Linked DNA regions of Posidoniimonas polymericola. The protein of the gene in region 1 interacts with the protein of each later gene in a pairwise test. Links are inferred from orthologs where the notes say so. Each region holds a gene or a part of one and is shown in the gene's direction. Other genes may lie near its edges.

Region 1 (10,391 bases):
GCCGCGCCGGCTCAGGACCCCGCGGGCGTTGTCACCGCCGGCTAGCCGGCTACTCCGACCAGTCGGACCGCTTCCGCAGCTCCTCGATCTTGGCCCGATGCCGCGGGAGCTCGGCCTGCAGCCGCTCGATCTCCGACTCCTGTTCGCCGAGCTTCTCCTCGTACCGCTGGTAGAGCTGGCTGGTCGTATCAAGGGTCTGCATGTTCTTGCGGATCCGCTCGTGCTCGGCCGCGAAGGCGGTGAGTCGCTTGAGGGTCTCGGCGGCGGCGGTCTCGGCCTCTTCGATCGAGCGTCGCCAGTCGGCGAACCTCTGGAGCGTCTGCCGCACCTCCTCAGGGACGCCCCGCTCGGCGAGCAGCGACGCCCGCTGCGCGTCGCTGAGGTTCACCAGCGCCACCCCGTACTCCGACGTGCTCTGCTCCTGGACCCGCAGCTCCTTGGTCTTGCCGGCCTCGACCGCCAGCTCGAACCGCCGCCATTCGGTGGTGGTCTCCTCGGCCTTCTCCGGCGACGTGAGCTTCCAGCCCGACGCGACCGGGTGCTCGATTAGCAGCCGCCGTTCTTTATCCGACGCGTTGTGGGCCCGGTAGACCTGCCCGCGCGTCATCCGCCGCTTGAGCATCAGGGTCTGACCGTCGATCCGTGCGGAAACGAGCTGCTCCTCGACGTCGATCGGCTCGGTGGCGACGCTCGTTTGCTGGTCGACCGCGTAGCTCAGGAGCCGCTGGTCGCCGGCCGGCACGTCGCCGAGCCGCGCGTCGCCGGCGTACTCGCCGCCGTCGAACACCGTGATCGGCCCCGCCGCCAGGTGCAGCTCGGTGGTGTTGGTGAGCCGCAGGCCGAGCAGCGGGTGCTCGGCGTGGACACTCGCGTTGTAGATCGACAGCCGCTCGCCGGCCGCGACGGCATTGACGATCGGCAGCATCGTGGAGTGCTCGGCCTCGAGCGTGACCGGCGCGTCGATCTGGTAGCGGAACAGCTCGCCGACCTCCTCGCCGCTGGCGACCGTCTGCTGGGCGCGGACCGACGCCACGGTCGCCTCGGCCAGCTCTTGCCTCCGCTGGGCCGCCCGGCGTTCGTTCGTCACCGCGCCGCCAAAGGCGCCGCCGAACGCGCCCCCGCCGCCGCCGAAGCCTCCCCCGCCAAGGCCACCGGCGCCCTCCATCGCGCCGTCGGAGTTGCTGTCGTCAAAGTCGCCGAACGGGTCGTCCCCGTGGTAGACCCGCGGCGTGAGGCCGGCGAACTGCTCGGCCACAACGGTCGGCCGCCGCACGTACAGCGGCTCGTAGAGGTCCATCTTGAACGAGATCGGGCGGCCGCTCACCAGCGCCACGTCGACGCCGTCCCACTTGGTGTTGCTCGTGTTCTCGACCATCGCCCAGCCCTGCAGCAGCGGCTTGTCGTCGTCCGTCAGCACCAGCCGGTAGCTCGTCTTCCAGACCGGGAACTCCTGGATCAGGCCGACTCGCACGCGGCGGTCGCCCTCGCCGCGGAAGTCGATCTTCACCCGCTTGGTGTCCGAGCCGCTCCGCATCGCCAGCAGTTCGAGCGCCCGTTGGAAGTCGCCGTTCAGCTTTTCGTCGACCAGCCGAATCTCGTCCAGCTCGTCGACCGGGAGGCTGCTGAGGCCCCCCTCGACGCTCAGCAGCAGGAAGTCGCGTTCGACCATGGTCTGATCGCGTGCGACCGAGCGGGTCTCGACGCTGACGACCCGGCCCCGCGTGTTCTTGGCGCCGCCCAGCTCGATCTCGTGCCCCCGCAGCTGCCGCAGCAGCGATGCCAGGCCGGTGTTCTCGCGGAGGTCGACGCTCAGCGCCTCGAGCGAGGGGAGCACCGGCTCGCGGTTGTCGTAGGTCACGGCCGACGCGTGCCCGCCGTCCTGGTCGAGCAGCAGCAGGCTCTTGAGCACGTCGTTCACGTCGTCGGTGTCGAACGACAGCTCCATCGTCTGGTCGCCGCTGACCTGGCCGGCGTACTCGAAGTACGCCACTCCCGAGTTGAACGCCACGACGCGTTTGAGCGGCAGCTCGACCGCCGACGACAACGGCGCGGTGATTGCCAGCGAGGTGAGAACAAAGGCCGCGGCGGCGGCAGAACGGCTACTACCTGGTATCATGTCGGAGCCTTCCGGTGCAGGAGTATCAGAGGGGGCGAGCGCCGGGGGTATTCTAGCGGTCCGTGGAAAACTATTGCCGGCGGGCAATAGTTTTCAGTCCGCCCGCCGAACAGCCGATCCACACCGCCCCATCTCCGGCAAACGCCGCCCCGACCAGCAGGAATCCCTATGCCGCGACCGCTTCGCAAGCTTGGCCTTCTGCTGCTGGCGGTCCTCGCCGCGGCGCCGCCCGGGGCGTTACTCCAGGCCAAAGAACCGCCCCCCGCACCCACGCCCCTCGGCGCGGTCGACTGGCAGGCGATGAGCGAGTTGCTCCGCAAGCGGGTCTCGCTGTCGATTGAGGGGGAGCGGCTCGACGCGTTCGCCACGATGATCTCCCAGCAGGCCGGCGTGCAGGTGCTGATCGACGAGACCGCGCTCGACGACCTCGGCATCGCCCCCGACGAGCCGGTCACCATCAACCTGCGCAACGTTACGCTGTTCGCGATGCTGAAGGAATCGCTCAAGCAGCTCGAGCTCACGTGGCTTTGCCGCAATGAGTGCTTGGTGCTGACCACCGAGGAGGAAGCCGAGACGCAGCTCTTCGTGCGGGTGTACCCCGTGGGCGACTTCCTCACCGCCAGGCCGCCTCGCGCGACGCGCGGCTACGGCGGCCAGCCGGGCCTGATCGACGCGATCGTCGCGACCGTGGCGTCGGAGACCTGGGCCGAGAACGGCGGCGGCGAAGCCGAGATCCGCTACCTGCCCGCCGCCCAGGCGCTGGTGATCAGCCAGACCCAGCAGGTGCACCTGCAGATCGACACACTGCTGGCCGACCTCCGCCGCGTCGGCCGCAACCAGGGCCTGCCGCTGGCCGAGCCCGCCGAGGGCAAGCCGCTCCTCACCAGGCCCGCCACGCGCACCTACCTGCAGCCCGCGTCGGTGGCGGCGTTACCGCGGGTGTACGAAGACTGAGCCCACGCCGCTACTTCGCCCGCTACTTGGCACGCTAGTTCTTCAGCAGCACCAAGCCACACAACAACAACGCTACGGCGGTCGTCGCCACGAGCGATTCCCGCAGACTGAACCGCCAACCGCGGCGCCGCTGCCGGCGGTAGAGCCACACCAGCGGCAGCACGGCGAACATCGCCGCCGGAGCCCAGGGGCGCACGGCAAGCCCCACACTCCAACCGCCCCCGGTCCCCCTCCGCAGTCCGTAGCCGAAGCCTTCGGGCCGGGGACCTCCCATGGCGGAACCGATGTCGTTGATGAACCAGAGCCTCACTCCCGCGCGGAACGAACGGAGCTTCTGCAACTCCTCGACGGAGCGGGTGTCACCCCGCTCATAGAAGTACTTCGGCCCCCTCTCGGCATAGCCTCCGCTAAGGTGGAACGTGTTCGCATTCCACGCCAGGTCAACGCCGTACTGGAGCACCTCATCATCGCTTGTCCACTGATTGTACCCAGCGCCGACGGATTCATGATGCCCCAATGAGCGTGCCCACAGCCCAAGCGTCAACAGCAGCAACACGGCCGACAGCAGCGTGGCGAGGTTGAAGAGTCGGCGTCGCATGGCCGCTCCGCTGGGGGTGAGAGAGGTCGCCGGCGCGATTGCGGCCTTCATAGTACGCGATCGGAGCCGCGGCTGCTAAACTGGCCGCATGAATGCACCGATACGCTGCCGTTTGCCTCGACTCTCGACGCTGGCGCTCACCCTGCTGGCGATCCCTGCCGGCCCGCTCGCGGCGCAGCCCCCGGAAGAGGCCACAATGCTCCCCGGACAGCCCCTCTCGGAGCGCCAGGTTGGCGAGTTTGCCCACCTGGCGCTCGAGGGCATCCCCCGCGAGTTCCCCAACAAGCCGTCGAACGTCATGACTGGGCCGGAGACCGTGCTCGGCCCGCGGCAGATGCACCCGGTGTTCTACGGGTCGTTCGACTGGCACTCTTCGGTCCACGGGCACTGGATGCTGGTGCGATTGGCCAAGACCTCGCCCGACGCGGAGGTCGTGGGCGACGCCAGGGCGCTGCTCGACCGGCAGCTCACCGCCGAGGGCCTAGCCGCCGAGGCCGCCTACTTTGACGAGAAGCAGAACCGCAGCTTCGAGCGGATGTACGGCTGGGCGTGGACGCTCCGCCTGGCGGCCGAACTCCGCACCTGGCCCGACGCCGACGCGCAGCGCTGGGCCGCCAACCTCCGCCCGCTGGAAGAACGCGTTGTCGAGCTCACCAAGGACTACCTGCCGCGGCTCACCTACCCGATCCGCACCGGCGTGCACCCCGACACCGCGTTCGCGCTCGCACAGACACTCGACTACGCCCGGGCGGTTGGTGAAACCGAACTCGAGACGCAGGTCGTCGAGTTCGCCAAGGCCAAGTACCTGGCCGACCGCGACTACCCGGCCCGGTTCGAGCCCTCCGGCGAGGACTTCTTCTCGCCCGCCTGCAACGAGGCCGACCTGATGCGGCGGGTGCTGCCGCCGGCGGAGTTCGCCGAGTGGCTGGAGCAGTTCCTGCCCGGACTCGGCGATGCCGATGCGCCGTCGAACGCACTGCTCACCCCCGCCGTGGTGTCCGACGTCACCGACCCGAAGATCGTCCACTTGGCGGGGCTCAACTTGTCGCGGGGCTGGACCCAGAACGGCGTCCTCGCCGGCCTGCCCGCCGACGACCCGCGCCGCGCGGCGCTCGAGGCGTCGGTCGCCGCGCACACACGGGCCGGACTGGAGTACGTGTTCAGCGGCCACTACGAGGGCGAGCACTGGCTGGCAACCTTCGCCGTGTACCTGCTGACCGAGAGCGGCGTCGCCGAATGAGCAACCCGACGAACCGCCAACCGGAAGCCAAGCGGCGGTGGCGTCCAGGGCCCGGCCTGCTGGTGACCGCGGCGTTCATCGGGCCCGGCACGGTGGCGACCGCCAGCCGCGCCGGCGCCCAGTTCGGCTTTGAGCTGCTGTGGGCGTTGCTGCTGGCCGTCGTGGCGACGATCGCACTGCAAGAGATGGCCGCCCGGCTGGGTCTGGTTACCCGTCAGGGCCTGGCCGAGGCGATCTGCCAGACCGCCGGCCCCCGTTGGCTCCGCGGCGCCGCGGTCGCGTTGGTGCTCACGGCAATCGTGCTCGGCAACACGGCCTACCAGACCGGCAACCTGATTGGCGCCGGCGCGGGTGTCGCGGTGCTGACGGGACTCTCGCCCCGCGCCAGCGGCGCCGCGATTGGGATCGTCGTGGCGGCGGCGGTCGCGGTCGGCGGCGCCGGACGCGTGGTGACCGGCGTCTTGATCGCCATCGTGCTGGCGATGAGCGCCGCTTTCGTCGTGACCGCCGCGTCGACCACGCCCGACGCGGTGGCCATCGGCCGCGGGGTCTTCTCGCCATGCTTGCCAGCCGGATCGGCGCTGACGGCGCTCGCGCTGATCGGCACTACGGTGGTGCCGTACAACTTGTTCCTGCACGCGACGGCCGTGCAGCGGCGTTGGCCTGCCGACGCCGACCTGGGCGGCTCGCTCCGCGCGGCGCGGCTCGACTCGGCCCTGGCGATCACGCTCGGCGGGCTGGTAACGATGGCAATTGTCGCCACGGCCGCCGCGGCGTTCTACGGCGGCGGAATCACCCCCAGCAGCCCGGCCGAGCTGGCCGAGCAGCTCGCGACCACGATCGGCCGTTCGGGCCGGGTGCTGTTCGCTGCCGGCTTGGCGGCCGCTGGGCTGACCAGCGCCATCACCGCGCCGCTGGCCGCAGGTTTTGCCGCGGCCGGCTCGCTGGCCGCGGGGGACGACCGCACCAAGCAAGAGCGTGTCGCCCGTTGGACCGCCGTCGGCGTGGCCTTGGTCGGCGCCGCGCTGGCGTTCTTCCTCGGCAAGAGCCCGACCGAGACCATCATCGCCGCTCAGGCCGCCAATGGAGTATTGCTGCCGGTGGTCGCCCTGTTCCTGCTGATCGCCATGAACCGCCGCGACCTGCTGGGCGAGCACCGCAACGGGCTGCTGCTCAACCTGGTCGGCGGTGCGGTGGTGCTGGCCGCAATCGCGCTCGGCGCCAAGAACTTGTGGGCGTTGGTCGCTTAGCGGCCTCCTTGCGGCGCCGCTCGCCCTGCATCGGTCGCCGCGCCGAATGCATCCGCCGGCTCGTCTGGGGCGCGCCAAAACACACAGCTCGACGACGCCTCAAGCTATACTGAAGGCTCCTCATTCATGCGGCCCCTAGCGAGGGGCGCCCCTCCTTTCGACTGCTCGTTGCCGATTCATGCTGCCGCCCGCTCACATTCCTGCCGCTCGAACTGTCGCCGTGTACGCCGCGGTCTGCCTGGCGGGCATGCTGGGAGTTGGGCGCGTCGCGGCGCAGCTGACCGGCACGCTCGGCGCCCACGACCCGTCGACCGTCATCTACGACGACGGCCGCTACTACTACTTTGCCACGGGCGACCGGCTGGCGGTCCGCTCGTCGAGCAACCTCAGCTCGTGGACCGGCGAGCCGGCCGCGTTCGACGCGGTCCCCTCGTGGGTCGCCGGCGCGGTGCCGGGCTACTCGGGCCAGTCGCTGTGGGCGCCCGACGTGATCAAGCTCGGCGACCAGTTCGCGCTGTACTACTCGGCCTCGGTGTGGGGCACCAAGCTGTCGGCGATCGGCTACGCCACCAGCCCGACCCTCGACCCCGACGCGCCGGACTACGGCTGGACCGACCACGGCATGATCATCAGCTCGAACCACGGCTCGCCCTACAACGCGATCGACCCATCGCTGATGCTCGACGAGTCGACCGGCAAGCTGTGGATGACCTGGGGCTCGTTCAACAACGGCATCTACGTCAAGGAGATGAACCCGACGACCGGCGCGCCACTCAATTCGTCGCCCGGTGTGAATGTCGCCGCGCCGAGCCCAACGCCCGAGATCGAGGGCGCCGCGATGCTGCAGCACAACGGCGACTACTACCTGTTCACCAACTGGGGCGGCTGCTGCAGCGGCGTCGACAGCACGTACAACATCCGCGTCGGCCGCAGCACGAGCCCGACCGGCCCGTTCCTCGACCGCGACGGCGTCAACATGCTGAACGACGGCGGCACGCTGTTCTTCGACGACGACGGCCGCAAGGTGGGCCCGGGCCACTTCAGCCTGACCAACGTCGGCGGGCGGGAGCAGTTCAGCTACCACTACTACGACGCCAACGCCGTCGGCGCTCCGACCTTCGGGCTCCGCGATCTGTACTGGAGCGACGACGGCTGGCCGATGCTCGCCGAGGTCGACTCGCGGTGGGGCGCGTCGCTCGCCGGCGACTGGTCCGACCCCGCTAACTGGACCGGCGCCGGCGTGCCCGATGGCCTCGGGCACATCGCCACGTTCGACGGGCCCGGCTCCGGCCGCACGCTGTACCAGCTTGCGCTCGGCGCGGTCGGGCGGACCGTGGGGACGCTCAACTTCCGCAGCCCCGCCCGCTACCAGATCGGCGAGGCGGGAGGACCGACGCTGACCCTCAACGACACCGCCGGCGAGACCGCCACGCTCAACGCCACCGAGGGCTATCACACGATCCTCGCCCCGGTCAACGCGGTTGACGCGTTGGAGGTCAACAGCGGGGCCAACGCCGCGATCACGCTCGGCGGCCCGCTGACGGCGCCTTCGCTCGACAAGTACGGGTTCGGCGAACTCTACTTGGGGGGGACTTCGAACATCGCCGGTTCGGTGTTCGTCCGCCGCGGCGTGCTCGGCGTCACCGGCGCGGTGACCGCCAACTCGTTCTGCAGCGTCGGCGCGACCGTCGGCGAGAACGCCCAGCTGACGGTCTCCGGAACCGGCAGCTTCACCGCCAACGGCGACCTCAACATCGGCGACACCGGCGACGCCAACACGCCGGCGACCGGCACGCTCACCATCACCGACCAGGCGAGCGTCACGGTCACCGCGAGCGGCGGCTTCTACGTCGGCTCGGGCTTCTTCGCCAACACCCGGGCCGAGGGCGCGGTCGTCCAGAGCGGCGGCACGCTGACCGTCACCCGATCGACCGACGGCTCGTTCGTCGTCGGCGGCCGTACCTCAAACCAGGCCAACGGCAGCTACACCCTCACCGGCGGCGTGGTCGCGGCGAACACCAACGTTGCGATCGGCAACCGCGGCGCCGGCGTCTTCGAACAGCACGGCGGACAGTTCAACGCGGCCGGGCACATCTCGATCGCACGGTACAGTGGCTCGACGGGGTCGTGGACCCTGAGCGGCGGGTCGCTGCTGCAAACCTCGGGCAGACGCGCGATCTACGTCGGCGAGCAGGGCCAAGGCGTCCTCACCCTCGACGCCGACGCCGAGGTCCACACCAACTCGGCCGTCACCCTCGGCCTGCAGGCCGGGAGCGAGGGCGACCTGGTGCTCGACGGCGGGCTGCTGGCCGCGCCGGGAATCTCGCGTGGCTCTGGCGTCGGCAACCTGTGGCTCAACGGCGGTCTGCTCCAGGCGACGACCACCAACGTCCTCTTCCTGACCGGCCTGACCTCGGCCCAGGTCCAGGCCGGCGGCGCCCGCTTCGACACGCAGGCGCACGCGATCACGGTCGGCCAGACACTCACGCACCACGCCGGCCTCGGCGCGACCGCCGACGGCGGCCTGCAGAAGCTGGGCGACGGCAAACTGACGCTGACCGCCGCCAACGCGTTCACCGGGCCAACCGTGATCGAAGCCGGCACGCTGCTGGCCAGCAACACGAGCGGCTCTGCTACCGGCCTGGCCGGCGTGGTGGTCAACGCAGGGGGCGTGTTGGGAGGCAACGGCTCAGCCGCCGGCCAGACCACCGTGCACAGCGGCGGCGTGATCGCGCCGGGCGACGCGATCGGCCGCCTCACGGTCGACAGCCTGGCGATGAACCCCGGAGCCGCGCTCGCCATCGAACTTGATACGGCCGGCGGCGTTCCTGGGACCGACTACGACCAACTCCTGGTCAACGGCCTCGCGACGCTCAACGGCGCCCTGGCGGTCGCCCTGACGGGAACCTCCACCCCGGCCGCCGGCGACAGCTTTACGGTGCTGACCGCGGGCTCGCTGTCCGGGGAGTTCGCGGGCGTCGCCAACGGGGGGTTCGTTGCCCTGGCCGACAACCGCGGCGCGCTCCGCGTGCGGTACGACCTGGTCCCCAACGCGGTGGTGCTGACCGACTACCAGGCGGCCCCGTTCCTGGCCGGCGACTACAACGGCGACGGCCAAGTCGACGCCGCCGACTACGTGGTCTGGCGCGACAACCTCGGCGCCCCGGCCGGCACACTGATCAACGATCCGAGCCTCGCCGCCATCGGCCCCGACCAACGCGCAACCTGGGCCGTCAACTACGGCGCGACGCTCACAGCAGCCGCGGCAGCCGCGGTCCCGACGCCGCAGGCGGCCTGGCTGCTGTTCACCGTTCTCGCCGCGGTTGGCTGGCGGCATGCACGACGTCTCGGCTAAGGCGCCGACGCCGATTCTCTCGGCTCGTCGTTCTTGTGCGCGCGCACATATTCCCGCCACTGTTCTGAATCCGTGCCGAAGTCCTCGCCGGTAAATCGCTGCAGCCCGGCGACAAATGCCTTGCTGGTCTTCGCGCGTTCCTCCTCTAGCCGCTGCTCGCTGCCACGCGTCCCCCGGTACCCGCCGCTAGGCACGTAGTAGTTCTGGATGTACTCGAGCATCCCGGCTGTTTGGCCGGCCTCTCGCCACGTAGTGACGACGCCGTGCTCCTCTCGCCACTGGATGAGTTCCAGTGACACGTTCTGCTGGTGAATCGACACCATGCACCGTGGCAGCCACGTCACAGCGACAATCGATACTGCCAAAACAAGCAGGATACCGGTGATCCAAGTTCGACGTTTCACGGCGAGTCATTCATAGGAGACGATAGTCGCAGATTGTTCGTCATGGGACCGGCAATCTCTTCGCCGTTGGGCCGCCGATACGCCACCCGGTAGCCGTCGTCGGTAGCCTGGTAGTCGAGCTCCTCGAGTGAGATCCCGAAGTCGACGTCGAGATTCGACCGATTGATTGCGGCGAGCGTGGGCGGGTACTCGCCGTGCTCTTGCTGGTAGTCCTCGACCACCTTGCAAACCGAGAGCACGTACGACCGCAGGGCGGCGGCGCGGGCGGCGGAGAGCTCGCCTATCGCGAATGGCAAGACCATGAGCCCGGTAAAGCACACAGCGCCAAGCAGCGGCGCCCACCTGGTCCAAGAGCCGCCGCCGGCGCGAGGTTGGCCAACAGGCCTTTGATCTGATTGGTCCACACAGCTCCTCTCAGTCGAAACTCTAACGACGCTGCCCCGTACCTCACAGCTCCAGTATCGCTGCGGTCAC
Region 2 (10,110 bases), on another replicon or contig:
CGATGCTACCGCTCACTACGCCCTTGCCTTCAGAGCCTTGCCCAGGCGGCTTGGTTTTCAGGGCCAAGCGGCAGAAGAAGACTCCGGCCCCGCGCGTGGGGCCCAGAAACACCCTCAGGAGGTCAAACAGTGGCAAAGCAGATGGTTTTCGAGGACGACGCCCGGAAGGCGCTCGCCGCGGGCGTTGGGAAGCTGGCCAAGGCGGTCCGCAGCACGCTCGGCCCACGGGGCCGCAACGCGGTGCTCGACAAGGGATGGGGCTCGCCCAAGGTGACCAAGGACGGCGTCACGGTTGCCGAGGACATCGACCTGGACGACCCGTTCGAGAACCTGGGCGCTCAACTGGTTAAGGAAGCGGCCAGCAAGACCAACGACGTCGCGGGCGACGGCACCACCAGCGCCACGGTGCTGGCCGAGGGCATCTTCCGCGAGGGCCTGAAGATGATCGCCGCCGGCGCCGACGCCATGGCGCTTAGCCGCGGGATCCACAAGGCGGTCGCAGCGGTCAGCGCGGCGATCACCAAGATGGCCGACCCGATTGACGTCAAGGACAAGAAGAGCCTGCAGCAGATCGCCAGCATCGCCGGCAACAACGACCCAGAGATTGGCAAGATCCTGGCGGACGCGTTCACCCGCGTCGGCAAGGACGGCGTCATCACGGTCGAGGAAGGCCGCGGCTCAGAGACCACCGTCGACACGGTCGAGGGCATGCAGTTCGACCGCGGCTACCTGTCGCCGCACTTCGTCACGAACGAAGACGACATGGAGGTGGTTCTCGAGAACTGCCTGGTGCTGATCAGCGAGGAGAAGATCTCCAACGCCAAGAGCCTGGTGCCCGTCCTAGAGGCCGTTTCGAAGGCTGGCAAGCCGCTGTTGATCATCGCCGAGGACGTCGACGGCGAGGCGCTGGCCACCCTGGTGGTCAACAAGATGCGTGGCATCGTCAGCGTCTGTGCGGTGAAGGCCCCCGGCTACGGCGACCGCCGCAAGGCGATGATGGGCGATATCGCCACCCTGACCGGCGGCACCGCCATCTTCAAGGACCTCGGCATCAAGCTCGAAGCGGTCCAGCTCTCCGACCTTGGCAAGGTCAAGAAGGTCATCATCTCTGGCGACAACACCACGATCGTCAGCGGCGGCGGGACCAAAGAGGCCATCAGCGGCCGGGCCGATCAGATCCGTGCTGAGATTGAGAACACCGACAGCGACTACGACCGCGAGAAGCTGCAGGAACGCCTGGCCAAGCTGGCTGGCGGCGTGGCGCAGATCAAGGTCGGCGCCGCGACCGAGAGCGAGATGAAGGAACGCAAGGCCCTGTTCGACGACTCCCGCGCCGCTACCCAGGCCGCGCTGGAGGAGGGCATTGTGCCCGGCGGCGGCGTAGCGCTGCTCCGCTCTGAGAAGGCCATCGACAAGCTCGACCTGTCCGGCGACGAGGCCCTCGGCGCCAAGATTGTCAAGAACGTCCTCGAGTACCCGCTCCGCTACATCGCCGAGAACGCCGGCGTTGACGGCGCCGTGGTCGTCAACCGTGTGCGTCAGCTCAAGGGCAAGACCGAGGGCTACAACGCCGACAAGGACGACTACTGCGACCTGGTTGCCGCGGGCGTCATTGACCCGGCCAAGGTCGTGAAGACCTCGCTGCTCAACGGCGCCAGCGTTGCGGCCCTGCTGCTGACGACCGACTCGCTCATCACCGAGATCCCGACCGAGGAAGAGGCCGGCGGCCACGACCACGACCACGGTATGGGTGGCATGGGCGGCGGCATGCCCGGTATGGGCGGCATGCCCGGCATGATGTAAGCCACCCCGCTTACCCCTTAGCGTCGTCCGCGAGGACGAATCTCAACCAACAACGAATACCCCACATACACGTAAGGAAACCAACTCATGGCGAAGACCCCTAACCTGCGTCCGCTCGACGACCGCGTTGTTGTTCACCCCGTTGACGCCGAAGAGATGACCGCCGGCGGCATCGTCCTGCCGGACGCCGCCCGTGAGAAGCCGCAGCGCGGCAAGGTCGTGGCGGTCGGCATCGGCAAGCTGCTGGACAGCGGCGCCCGCGGCGAGCTCTCGGTCAAGGTCGGCGACGAGGTGATCTACGGCAAGTACGGCGGCTCCGAGGTGGAAGTCGACGGCGTCGAGTACAAGATCCTCCGCGAGAGCGACATCCTGGCGAAGGTCGCTGTTTAGTCCACTGGTCCCCTCCCCCGCTGGGGGAGGGCTAGGGTGGGGGCGCCCAGAGAATCGGGTTTGCCCCAAGCAGCCTGAGCACTAGCTGCACCCCCACCCCGACCCTCCCCCGCGGGGGAGGGAGCGAACCGCGGCAGGCGCCGCGATTTCCGCTCACCCAAAACACTCAAGCAGGAGCCTCCCAATGGCTAAACAACTCATGTTCGACGACGCCGCCCGGGCTAAGATGCTCGCGGGCGTCGACAAGCTGGCCGACGCGGTCGCCGTCACGATGGGCCCGACCGGCCGCAACGTCATCATCAATAAGTCGTTCGGCGGCCCCACGGTCACCAAGGACGGCGTCACCGTGAGCAAGGAAGTCGAGCTCGAGGACCCGTTTGAGAACATGGGCGCCAAGCTCGTGCACGAGGTCGCCGACAAGACCTCCTCGCTCGCCGGTGACGGCACCACCACGGCCACCGTGCTGGCACGCGCCATCCTCCGCGAGGGCACCCGCAACATCGTCGCGGGCAGCAACCCGATGGCGGTCCGGCGTGGCATCGAGAAGGCGGTCGCGGCCGCGGTTGAGTTCCTCAACGACTTCTCCAAGCCGGTCAAGGACAAGGAAGAGATCGCCCAGGTCGGCGCCATCAGCGCCAACAACGACCGCGTGATCGGCGACCTCCTGGCCGACGCGATGGAGAAGGTCGGCAAGGACGGCGTCATCACCGTCGAAGAGGGCAAGACCACCGAGACCACGCTCGAGCTGGTCGAGGGCATGCAGTTCGACAAGGGCTACCTGTCGCCGTACTTCGTCAACGAGACCGCCAGCATGGAGTGCGCCCTCGACGACGCGTACATCCTGCTGTTCGAGAAGAAGATCAGCAGCCTCCGCGACCTGCTGCCGGTCCTGGAGCAGGTGAGCCAGAAGGGCAAGCCGCTGATGATCGTCGCCGAGGACGTCGAGGGCGAGGCCCTGGCGGCCCTGGTGGTCAACAAGCTCCGCGGCATCCTGAACGTCTGCGCCGTGAAGGCCCCCGGCTTCGGCGACCGCCGCAAGGCGATGCTCGCCGACATCGCCACGCTGACCGGCGGCCAGCTGATCAGCGAGGACCTGGGCCTGAAGCTCGAGAGCGTCACGCTCGAGCAGCTCGGCCGGGCGAAGAAGATCAGCGTCACGAAGGACGCCACCACGATCGTCCAGGGCGCCGGCCAGGCCGCCGAGGTCCAGAAGCGGATCGAGCAGATCCGCAAGGGCATCGAGTCGACCACCAGCGACTACGACCGTGAGAAGCTGCAGGAGCGGCTGGCCAAGCTGACCGGCGGCGTCGCGATTGTGTCGGTTGGCGCCTCGAGCGAGGCCGACATGAAGCAGAAGAAGGCCCGCGTCGAAGACGCCCTGCACGCCACGCGTGCGGCGGTCGAAGAGGGCATCCTGCCGGGCGGCGGCGTGGCGCTGTTGCGTTGCCGCGAGGCCGTTGAGGCCGCCAAGGCCGCGGCCAAGGGCGACGAGAAGATCGGCGTCAGCATCATCCTCGGCGTGCTCGACGCCCCGCTCAAGCAGATCGCCAGCAACGGCGGACTGCCCGGCAGCGTGGTCGCCGACGAGATCGCCCAGAAGGGCAAGAACTTCGGCTACGACGCCAACAAGGGCGAGTACGTCGACATGGTCAAGGCCGGCATCATCGACCCCGCCAAGGTGGTCAAGACGGCCCTGTCCAATGCGGCCAGCATCGCCGGCCTGATGCTCACCACCGAGGCCCTGGTCACGAACTTCGACTCGAAGGACGACGACAAGCGGGCCGTGATCGGCAGCGTGCACTAAGGCTCGGCTACAACAGTTATGCCATGACGACCGGGCCACTCCAGTTGGGGTGGCCCGGTCTTTAAATGTCGCAGTCCGATCGACCTCGGCCAAATGAGAAAGACCTCTCGATGGGCGTAAACGGCTTCACGACGGGCGTCCTAATAATCGTCGCGATCAGCGTCGCGTCGCGTCAGTCCGCGCGGGGCGAGGCCCCGACGGTGACGCCGCATCACGTCGGGCGCGGCTCGCCGGCCGAAGCGGTCCTGTCGGCCCGCGTTGGATCGACGGTGTCGGCCGTGCTGGAATATATCAAGTCACAAGATCTGGATCCCAAAGAGAATCGTGGCGCCTACGCCAGTCCCAAGGGGACGGATCACGTCACGATTCCGCTCAACCCGCAGACGAGCTTCGCGATAGTCGGTTTTGAGACCGATGCGAAGAGAGTCGACTCGATATCCATCTATTTCCATCCTGAGGGTTCGCCGCAGAAAGCGTACCGGTCATACAACGCCGTCAGCCACCTGCGGCTGTTTGAAGATGGAAGCTACGAGGTCCGGTTTCTGCCTCCGACTGGCGCTAAGTAGGCGACGGCGTCAAAACGCGACGAACCGAAACGAGAAATGATGGCAACCCAACGCTGCTACTACGAAGTGCTCGGCGTCGAACGGACCTCCGACGGCGGGACAATCTCTAGCGCCTACCGCAAGCTCGCCATCAGGTACCACCCGGACAAGAACCCGGGAGACGACGAGGCGGTCGCACGGTTCAAGGAGTGCGCCGAGGCGTTCGAGGTGCTCTCTGACGACGAGAAGCGGGCCCGCTACGACCGGTTCGGCCACGCCGGCGTGAACGGTGCCGGCGGTGGGGGCGGCGGCCACTTCCACGACGTCAACGACATCTTCTCGGCGTTCGGCGATATCTTCGGCGACATGTTCGCCGGTGGCGGCGGCCCCGGCCGCGCCCGGCCGGGACGCGACGTGCGGTGCGATGTCACGCTCACGCTGCACGAGGCCGCGAACGGCTGCGAGAAGGAGGTCGAGTTCCAACGCCACGAGACCTGCGAGACCTGCAGCGGCTCGGGGGCGGCGGCCGGCAGCTCGCGCGAGACCTGCGGCTACTGCGGCGGCGCCGGGCGGGTGATCCAGTCGGCCGGCATCATCCGCATGCAGACCACCTGCCCCGCCTGCCACGGCGAGGGCTCGACCGTCAAACGGCCCTGTGGCGATTGCCGCGGCGCCGGCCAGAAGCTCCGCAAAGTGGTCACCAAGGTCAAGATCCCCGCCGGCGTCGACGACGGCATGCGGGTGCGGATCTCTGGCGAGGGCGAGCCGAGCCCCGCCGGCGGCCCGCGGGGCGACTGCTACTGCTTTGTGTCGGTGCTGCAGCACCCGCTGTTCGAGCGGGAGGGCCAGCACCTGGTTTGCCGGGTGCCGATCAGCTACACGCAGGCCGCCCTCGGCAGCAAGGTGGAGATCCCCACGCTGCAGGGCAAGACCGACTTCGAGGTGCCGCCCGGCACGCAGTCCGGCGAGGTATTCCGCATGCCCGGCAAGGGGATGCCCGACCCGCGTCGCCGAGGCTTGGGAGACCTGCTCGTGCAGGTTACGATCGAGGTTCCCAAGAAGCTGTCGAAGGAAGAAAAGCAGAAGCTCCGGGAGCTCGCGCAGTTGGAGCACAAGAACGTGGCCCCCGAGCGGAAGACGTTCTTCGGTCAGCTGAAGGAGTACTTCAAGCACGAGGACGAGCCCGCCCAGGCAGAGGAATCTAAGTAGGGGAGTAAAGGAGCCGCAAGATGGCAGAACAACAAGAGCCCACCGAAGAAGGCCTGGACGTCACCGTGGAAGACATCCAGGCGGACGACATCGAGCCGACCGTCGAGGACAAGCTGGCCGCCGCCAACGACCGCATCCTGCGGCTGCAGGCCGAGGTGCAGAACCAGATCACCCGCGGCGCGCGGCAGATGCAGGAAGAGCGTCAGTACGCCGCGTTGCCGCTGGCGCGCGACCTGCTGCCGGTGCTCGACAACATCGACCGCGCGATCGACGCGGCCGAGAAAGAGGGCCCCGCAGGCGGCTCGACGGGGGGCCTGCTCGAGGGGATCAAGCTGGTCCGCCAGCAACTGCTCACCGCGATCACCCAGCACAAGTGCGAGGCGATTAGCGCCGCCGGCGAGCCGTTCAACCCCGACTTCCACGAGGCGATCCTCCAGCAGCCCTCCGACGAAGTGCCGGCCGGCTCGGTGCTGCAGGACGTCCAGACCGGCTACAAGATGCACGACCGCGTCGTGCGAGCGAGCCAGGTGATCGTTTCGTCTGGCCCCGCGGCTGGCGACGCGTAGGTCGCCGTTCCGTTCCTATTCCGAGGCCTAGAGTTCACGCCCATGCCAACGTACGACTACCAGTGCGACGCGTGCGACCACGAGTTCGAGTTGTTCCAGGGGATCAACGACCCGGTTAAGAAAAAGTGCCCGGAGTGCGGCAAGCTCAAGCTGCGGCGCCTGTTCGGCACCGGCGCGGCGGTGGTGTTCAAGGGCTCGGGTTTCTACGAGACCGACTACCGCAGCGACTCGTACAAGAAGGCGGCCGAGAAGGACAAGAAGAGCCAGTCCTCCAAGGGCGATTCCAAGAGCGACTCGAAGCCTTCCCCCAAGAAGACTGAGTCGAAGACCGAATCGAAGCCCGCGTCAAGAGGCAAGTCGGACAAGTCCTAGCGTCTCCAATCGCCGACCACCGCAAACCCCGCGAAACGCATGCTCTGCCCGGTCTGCAACAACGATTTCTCGCCGAAAAAAACGCCCGCGATGCCGTTCTGCAGCGAACGCTGCAAGCTGATCGACCTGGGGCGGTGGCTCGACGAAGGGTACTCGCTGCCGACGGTCCCCGACCCCGAAGCGGACGAGCAGCCGCCCGAGTGGAACAACTAACGCAGGGACCTGACGCCGTGGAGCAGTCGCCGCAGACGCCGCGCACCCCCGAGGCACGGCCCGCTGGGGACGAATCCCAGGGGCTGTTCCCGTGGCGGTTCATGGCCCGCTCGTTGGCGCCCGCGTTCCGGCTGCGGGTGCTGCTGCTGGCCGCGGTCGGGGTGACGGTCGGAGCGGTGCTCGTGACGCCCCCGAGCGGGCTCGTCCCAGGGCCGGCGTCGAGTGGTGTGCATCTTGTGAGCTGGGGGGGAGCCTTCGAGGGCGTACTCCTAACACCGCTCGCCTACTGGCGGTGGCTGACCGGCGCGATAGCGGGCCTGACGCTCGCTCCTGATGGAGGGATTCTCGGCGTCGCCCGGGCGGTTGGCCTGGTCGTGTGGTGGTCGCTCGTTGGGGGCGCCATCTCGCAGATCGCGGCCGCCGATCTGACCCACCGGCCCCCCGCCGCATTGTTCGCGGCGATGGCGGCTTCGGCCCGCCAGCTCTTGACTCGCTGCCTGCCGCTGCTCGCGGTAGGGCTTGCGGTGGCCGCGTTGATGATCCCGCTCTGGCTGCACGGCTTGGCGATGCGCGTGCCGGTGCTCGGGGTGTTGTCGGCGCTGCTGCTGCCGATCCCGCTTGCGCTTGCCGCGGTCGGCGCGGTGCTGCTGGTGCTGCTGGCTGTGAACTGGCTGATCCTGATGGCGTGCCCCGCCGTCGAGCAGACCGACGCCTTCGACGCGACCAGTCGGGCGTTCGCGTATGTGACCCAGCGGCCGGTGCGGCTGCTAGGGTACCTGCTGACCGCCCTGTTCGTGGCGGCTCCCATTTCGCTTGCCTCGTCGGCAGTGGCCCAGGCGTTGTCGTGGGTCGCCCTCGAGTGCCTGCCGGCCGTGACCACAGACCCGACGCCCGCCGACCGTCTGGCGGCGTTCTGGTTTACGACACTCGCGGCGCGGCTGCCGGTCATTGTGCTGGCGGCTTACACCTGGTCGGCGGCGGTGGCGGTGTACCTGCTGCTCCGCCGCGACGTGGATGGCGTGCAGGTCGACGAGCTGGACCCTCGGGCCTGAGGGCCGGCGATTCCTCAATTCGCTTTGGCGAGTTCGGCCAAGATCGCGCCGGCCGAGTTGTGGAACTGGCCGCGGCTCATCACAAATTCGCAGCCCGCCTGCTGGGCCTGCTCTAGCTTCGCTTTGTGGACGTGCGGGCCGAACGCCAGCAGCCTGACCTCGGGCGCGGCGGCGCGGAGCGACTCGATCAGGGCGGGCACGTCGGCGGCGCTCGCCAGGTCGATGATCGCCAGCCGGCACGGCGCGGCGGACAGCTGCTCGGCCGCCACCGCGACGCTAGCTACTACCAGCTCGGCCCCGGCGCCGCGCGCGGCGCCCTCCAGCATCGAAGCAATCATCAGGTCGGCGGAGATCAGCAGCACGCGCATCGTGGGGGACTCGATTCTCTAGAGGTCGTAACCGGCCGAGCGGCCGACGAATTGGTTGTGCTGCTTCTCCTCGCCGATCGTGGTGGTCGGGCCGTGCCCGGGGTAAACGACCGTGTCGCTGGGCAGCGGGAACAGCTTGTCGTGGATCGAGGCCCGCAGGTCGTCGAAGCTGCCGTCGGGGAAGTCGGTGCGTCCGACGCTGCCCTGGAACAGCACGTCGCCGCCGAGGACGTGGGTTCGGCCTTCGGACTCGTAGAGGAACACCACGTGGCCGGCCGAGTGGCCGGGGGTCTCGAGGGTGTCGAACTGGATGCCGGCGGCCTCGATGCTATCACCCTCGCTGACAGTCTGGTCGGCGGGCGGGCTGACCAAAGCGACGCCGTAGTTGGCGGACAGGTTGCCCTGGGGGTCGGTCAGCTTGTAGGCGTCGCCGTGGCCGATGATCAGCGGGCAGTCGGGCCAGCTGTCCTTGAGGGCCTGGTTGCCGGCGATGTGGTCGGAGTGCCCGTGCGTGAGCAGGATGGCGTCCGGGGTGAGCTGCTCGCGACCGAGGAACTCGATAATCAGTTCGGGGCTAAACCCGGGGTCCACGACCACCGCTCGCGAGTCGCCCTGCCGCCAGACGATGTACGCGTTTTCGGCGAAAAACTCCGAAACAATGGGCTCAATGCGGATCGGGCTGCTATCCATGGGAATGTTGTGGGACGGTGCGGTTGCGGATGATCGTGCCGGCGCCCGGGGCTTTTCGCTCTTTCAGCGATTCTCGGGCTTCGTCTACGATAGTTGGTGAACCTGACCAGCCATAGGGTGCGTAGTGAAGCCTCTGTCCGGCCGTGTGGCCCAAGACAAGAAACGAGGCAGGCGACGCCGGCCCACCTTGCTTACGTACGGAGACCCCCCGCATGACCCCCGCCGCCCGCTACCTGCTTACTGCCGTGTTGGCGATGGCGCCGCTGGCGCCCGCTGCGGCGCAGCAGATCACCCAGCCCGTGTACCGCGTCCCCGCCCAGCAGGCCGCACCGGCTCAGGCGCCGCCAGCTCAGGCGCCGGTTCAGCTGGCCCAGGCGGCGATGCCGGCGGCTCCTGCGTCGAGCCCGCGGGTCGACCCGCACGTGACGCCGGTCTCGCTGCCGGCCGGCGCGACGCGACCCGAAGGGCTGGAGGGATCGCCGTTCGACATCTACGAGCTGCCGGGCGAGCACCCGCTGATGCCGTGCATCCGGCTGGCCGAGCAGGGGCTGGCTGAGATCAATAACAACATCCGCGGCTACTCGGCCACGCTGACCAAGCAGGAGCGGATCGACGGCAAAGTGACGCCGGCACAGCGGATCGCCCTCAAGGTGCGGCACGACCCGTTCTCGGTGTACGTGAAGTTTGTCCAGCCGTTTGCTGGCCGCGAGGTGCTGTACAATTCGGCGACCAACAAGCACAAGCTCGTGGCGCTCGAGGGGAGCGGCTGGAAACGCAAGATCGGCAAGGTCTGGCTGCCGGTCGACGGCCGCATGGCGCTAGACGGGCAGCGGTACCCGATCACCCTGACCGGCATGAAGTACCTGACCGAAGAGCTGCTGCGGATCGCCAAGGAAGACGTCAAGTACGGCGAGTGCGAGACCAAGTACGCCGTGGTCCCCGTCGACGGGCGCCCCTGCACAATGATCCAGGTCCAGCACCCGGTGCCGCGGAAGAACTTCCGCTTCTACATCGCACGGATCTTCGTCGACCACGAGCACCGCATCCCGACCGGCTACGACGCCTACAGCTGGCCGATGAACCAAGGTGACGGTCCGC

The links.
Region 2: the proteins of Pla123a_RS08310 (region 1) and Pla123a_RS11555 interact in binary tests that used the Escherichia coli proteins (3 or more experiments, as listed by UniProt). The link is inferred for Posidoniimonas polymericola from one-to-one orthologs.

What each region holds. Positions count from the first base shown.
Region 1 is NZ_SJPO01000003.1:375,670-386,060, reverse strand. Bases 4,032-7,031 are described here. They hold Pla123a_RS08310 (Nramp family divalent metal transporter), read left to right. Parts: upstream 4,032-4,904; coding sequence 4,905-6,158; downstream 6,159-7,031. Other genes in these bases: Pla123a_RS08305 (arabinan endo-1,5-alpha-L-arabinosidase), read left to right, coding at 6,337-7,031; Pla123a_RS08315 (DUF2891 domain-containing protein), read left to right, coding at 4,032-4,908. In the rest of the region: Pla123a_RS08335 (efflux RND transporter permease subunit), read left to right, coding at 1-45; Pla123a_RS08330 (DUF4139 domain-containing protein), read right to left, coding at 50-2,116; Pla123a_RS08325 (hypothetical protein), read left to right, coding at 2,285-3,070; Pla123a_RS08320 (hypothetical protein), read right to left, coding at 3,105-3,668; more of Pla123a_RS08315, read left to right, coding at 3,781-4,031; more of Pla123a_RS08305, read left to right, coding at 7,032-9,513; Pla123a_RS08300 (hypothetical protein), read right to left, coding at 9,510-9,917; Pla123a_RS08295 (hypothetical protein), read right to left, coding at 9,914-10,213. UniProt on the Escherichia coli protein: H(+)-stimulated, divalent metal cation uptake system. Involved in manganese and iron uptake. Can also transport cadmium, cobalt, zinc and to a lesser extent nickel and copper. Involved in response to reactive oxygen.
Region 2 is NZ_SJPO01000005.1:120,345-130,454, reverse strand. Bases 4,826-7,544 are described here. They hold Pla123a_RS11555 (nucleotide exchange factor GrpE), read left to right. Parts: upstream 4,826-5,771; coding sequence 5,772-6,317; downstream 6,318-7,544. Other genes in these bases: Pla123a_RS11540 (hypothetical protein), read left to right, coding at 6,890-7,544; Pla123a_RS11545 (DNA gyrase inhibitor YacG), read left to right, coding at 6,729-6,902; Pla123a_RS11550 (FmdB family zinc ribbon protein), read left to right, coding at 6,360-6,689; dnaJ (molecular chaperone DnaJ), read left to right, coding at 4,826-5,751. Also shown: groL (chaperonin GroEL), read left to right, coding at 130-1,803; co-chaperone GroES, read left to right, coding at 1,891-2,193; groL (chaperonin GroEL), read left to right, coding at 2,378-3,997; Pla123a_RS11565 (hypothetical protein), read left to right, coding at 4,063-4,563; more of dnaJ, read left to right, coding at 4,603-4,825; more of Pla123a_RS11540, read left to right, coding at 7,545-7,954; Pla123a_RS11535 (hypothetical protein), read right to left, coding at 7,969-8,322; Pla123a_RS11530 (MBL fold metallo-hydrolase), read right to left, coding at 8,341-9,012; Pla123a_RS11525 (DUF1571 domain-containing protein), read left to right, coding at 9,225-10,110. UniProt on the Escherichia coli protein: Participates actively in the response to hyperosmotic and heat shock by preventing the aggregation of stress-denatured proteins, in association with DnaK and GrpE. It is the nucleotide exchange factor for DnaK and may function as a thermosensor.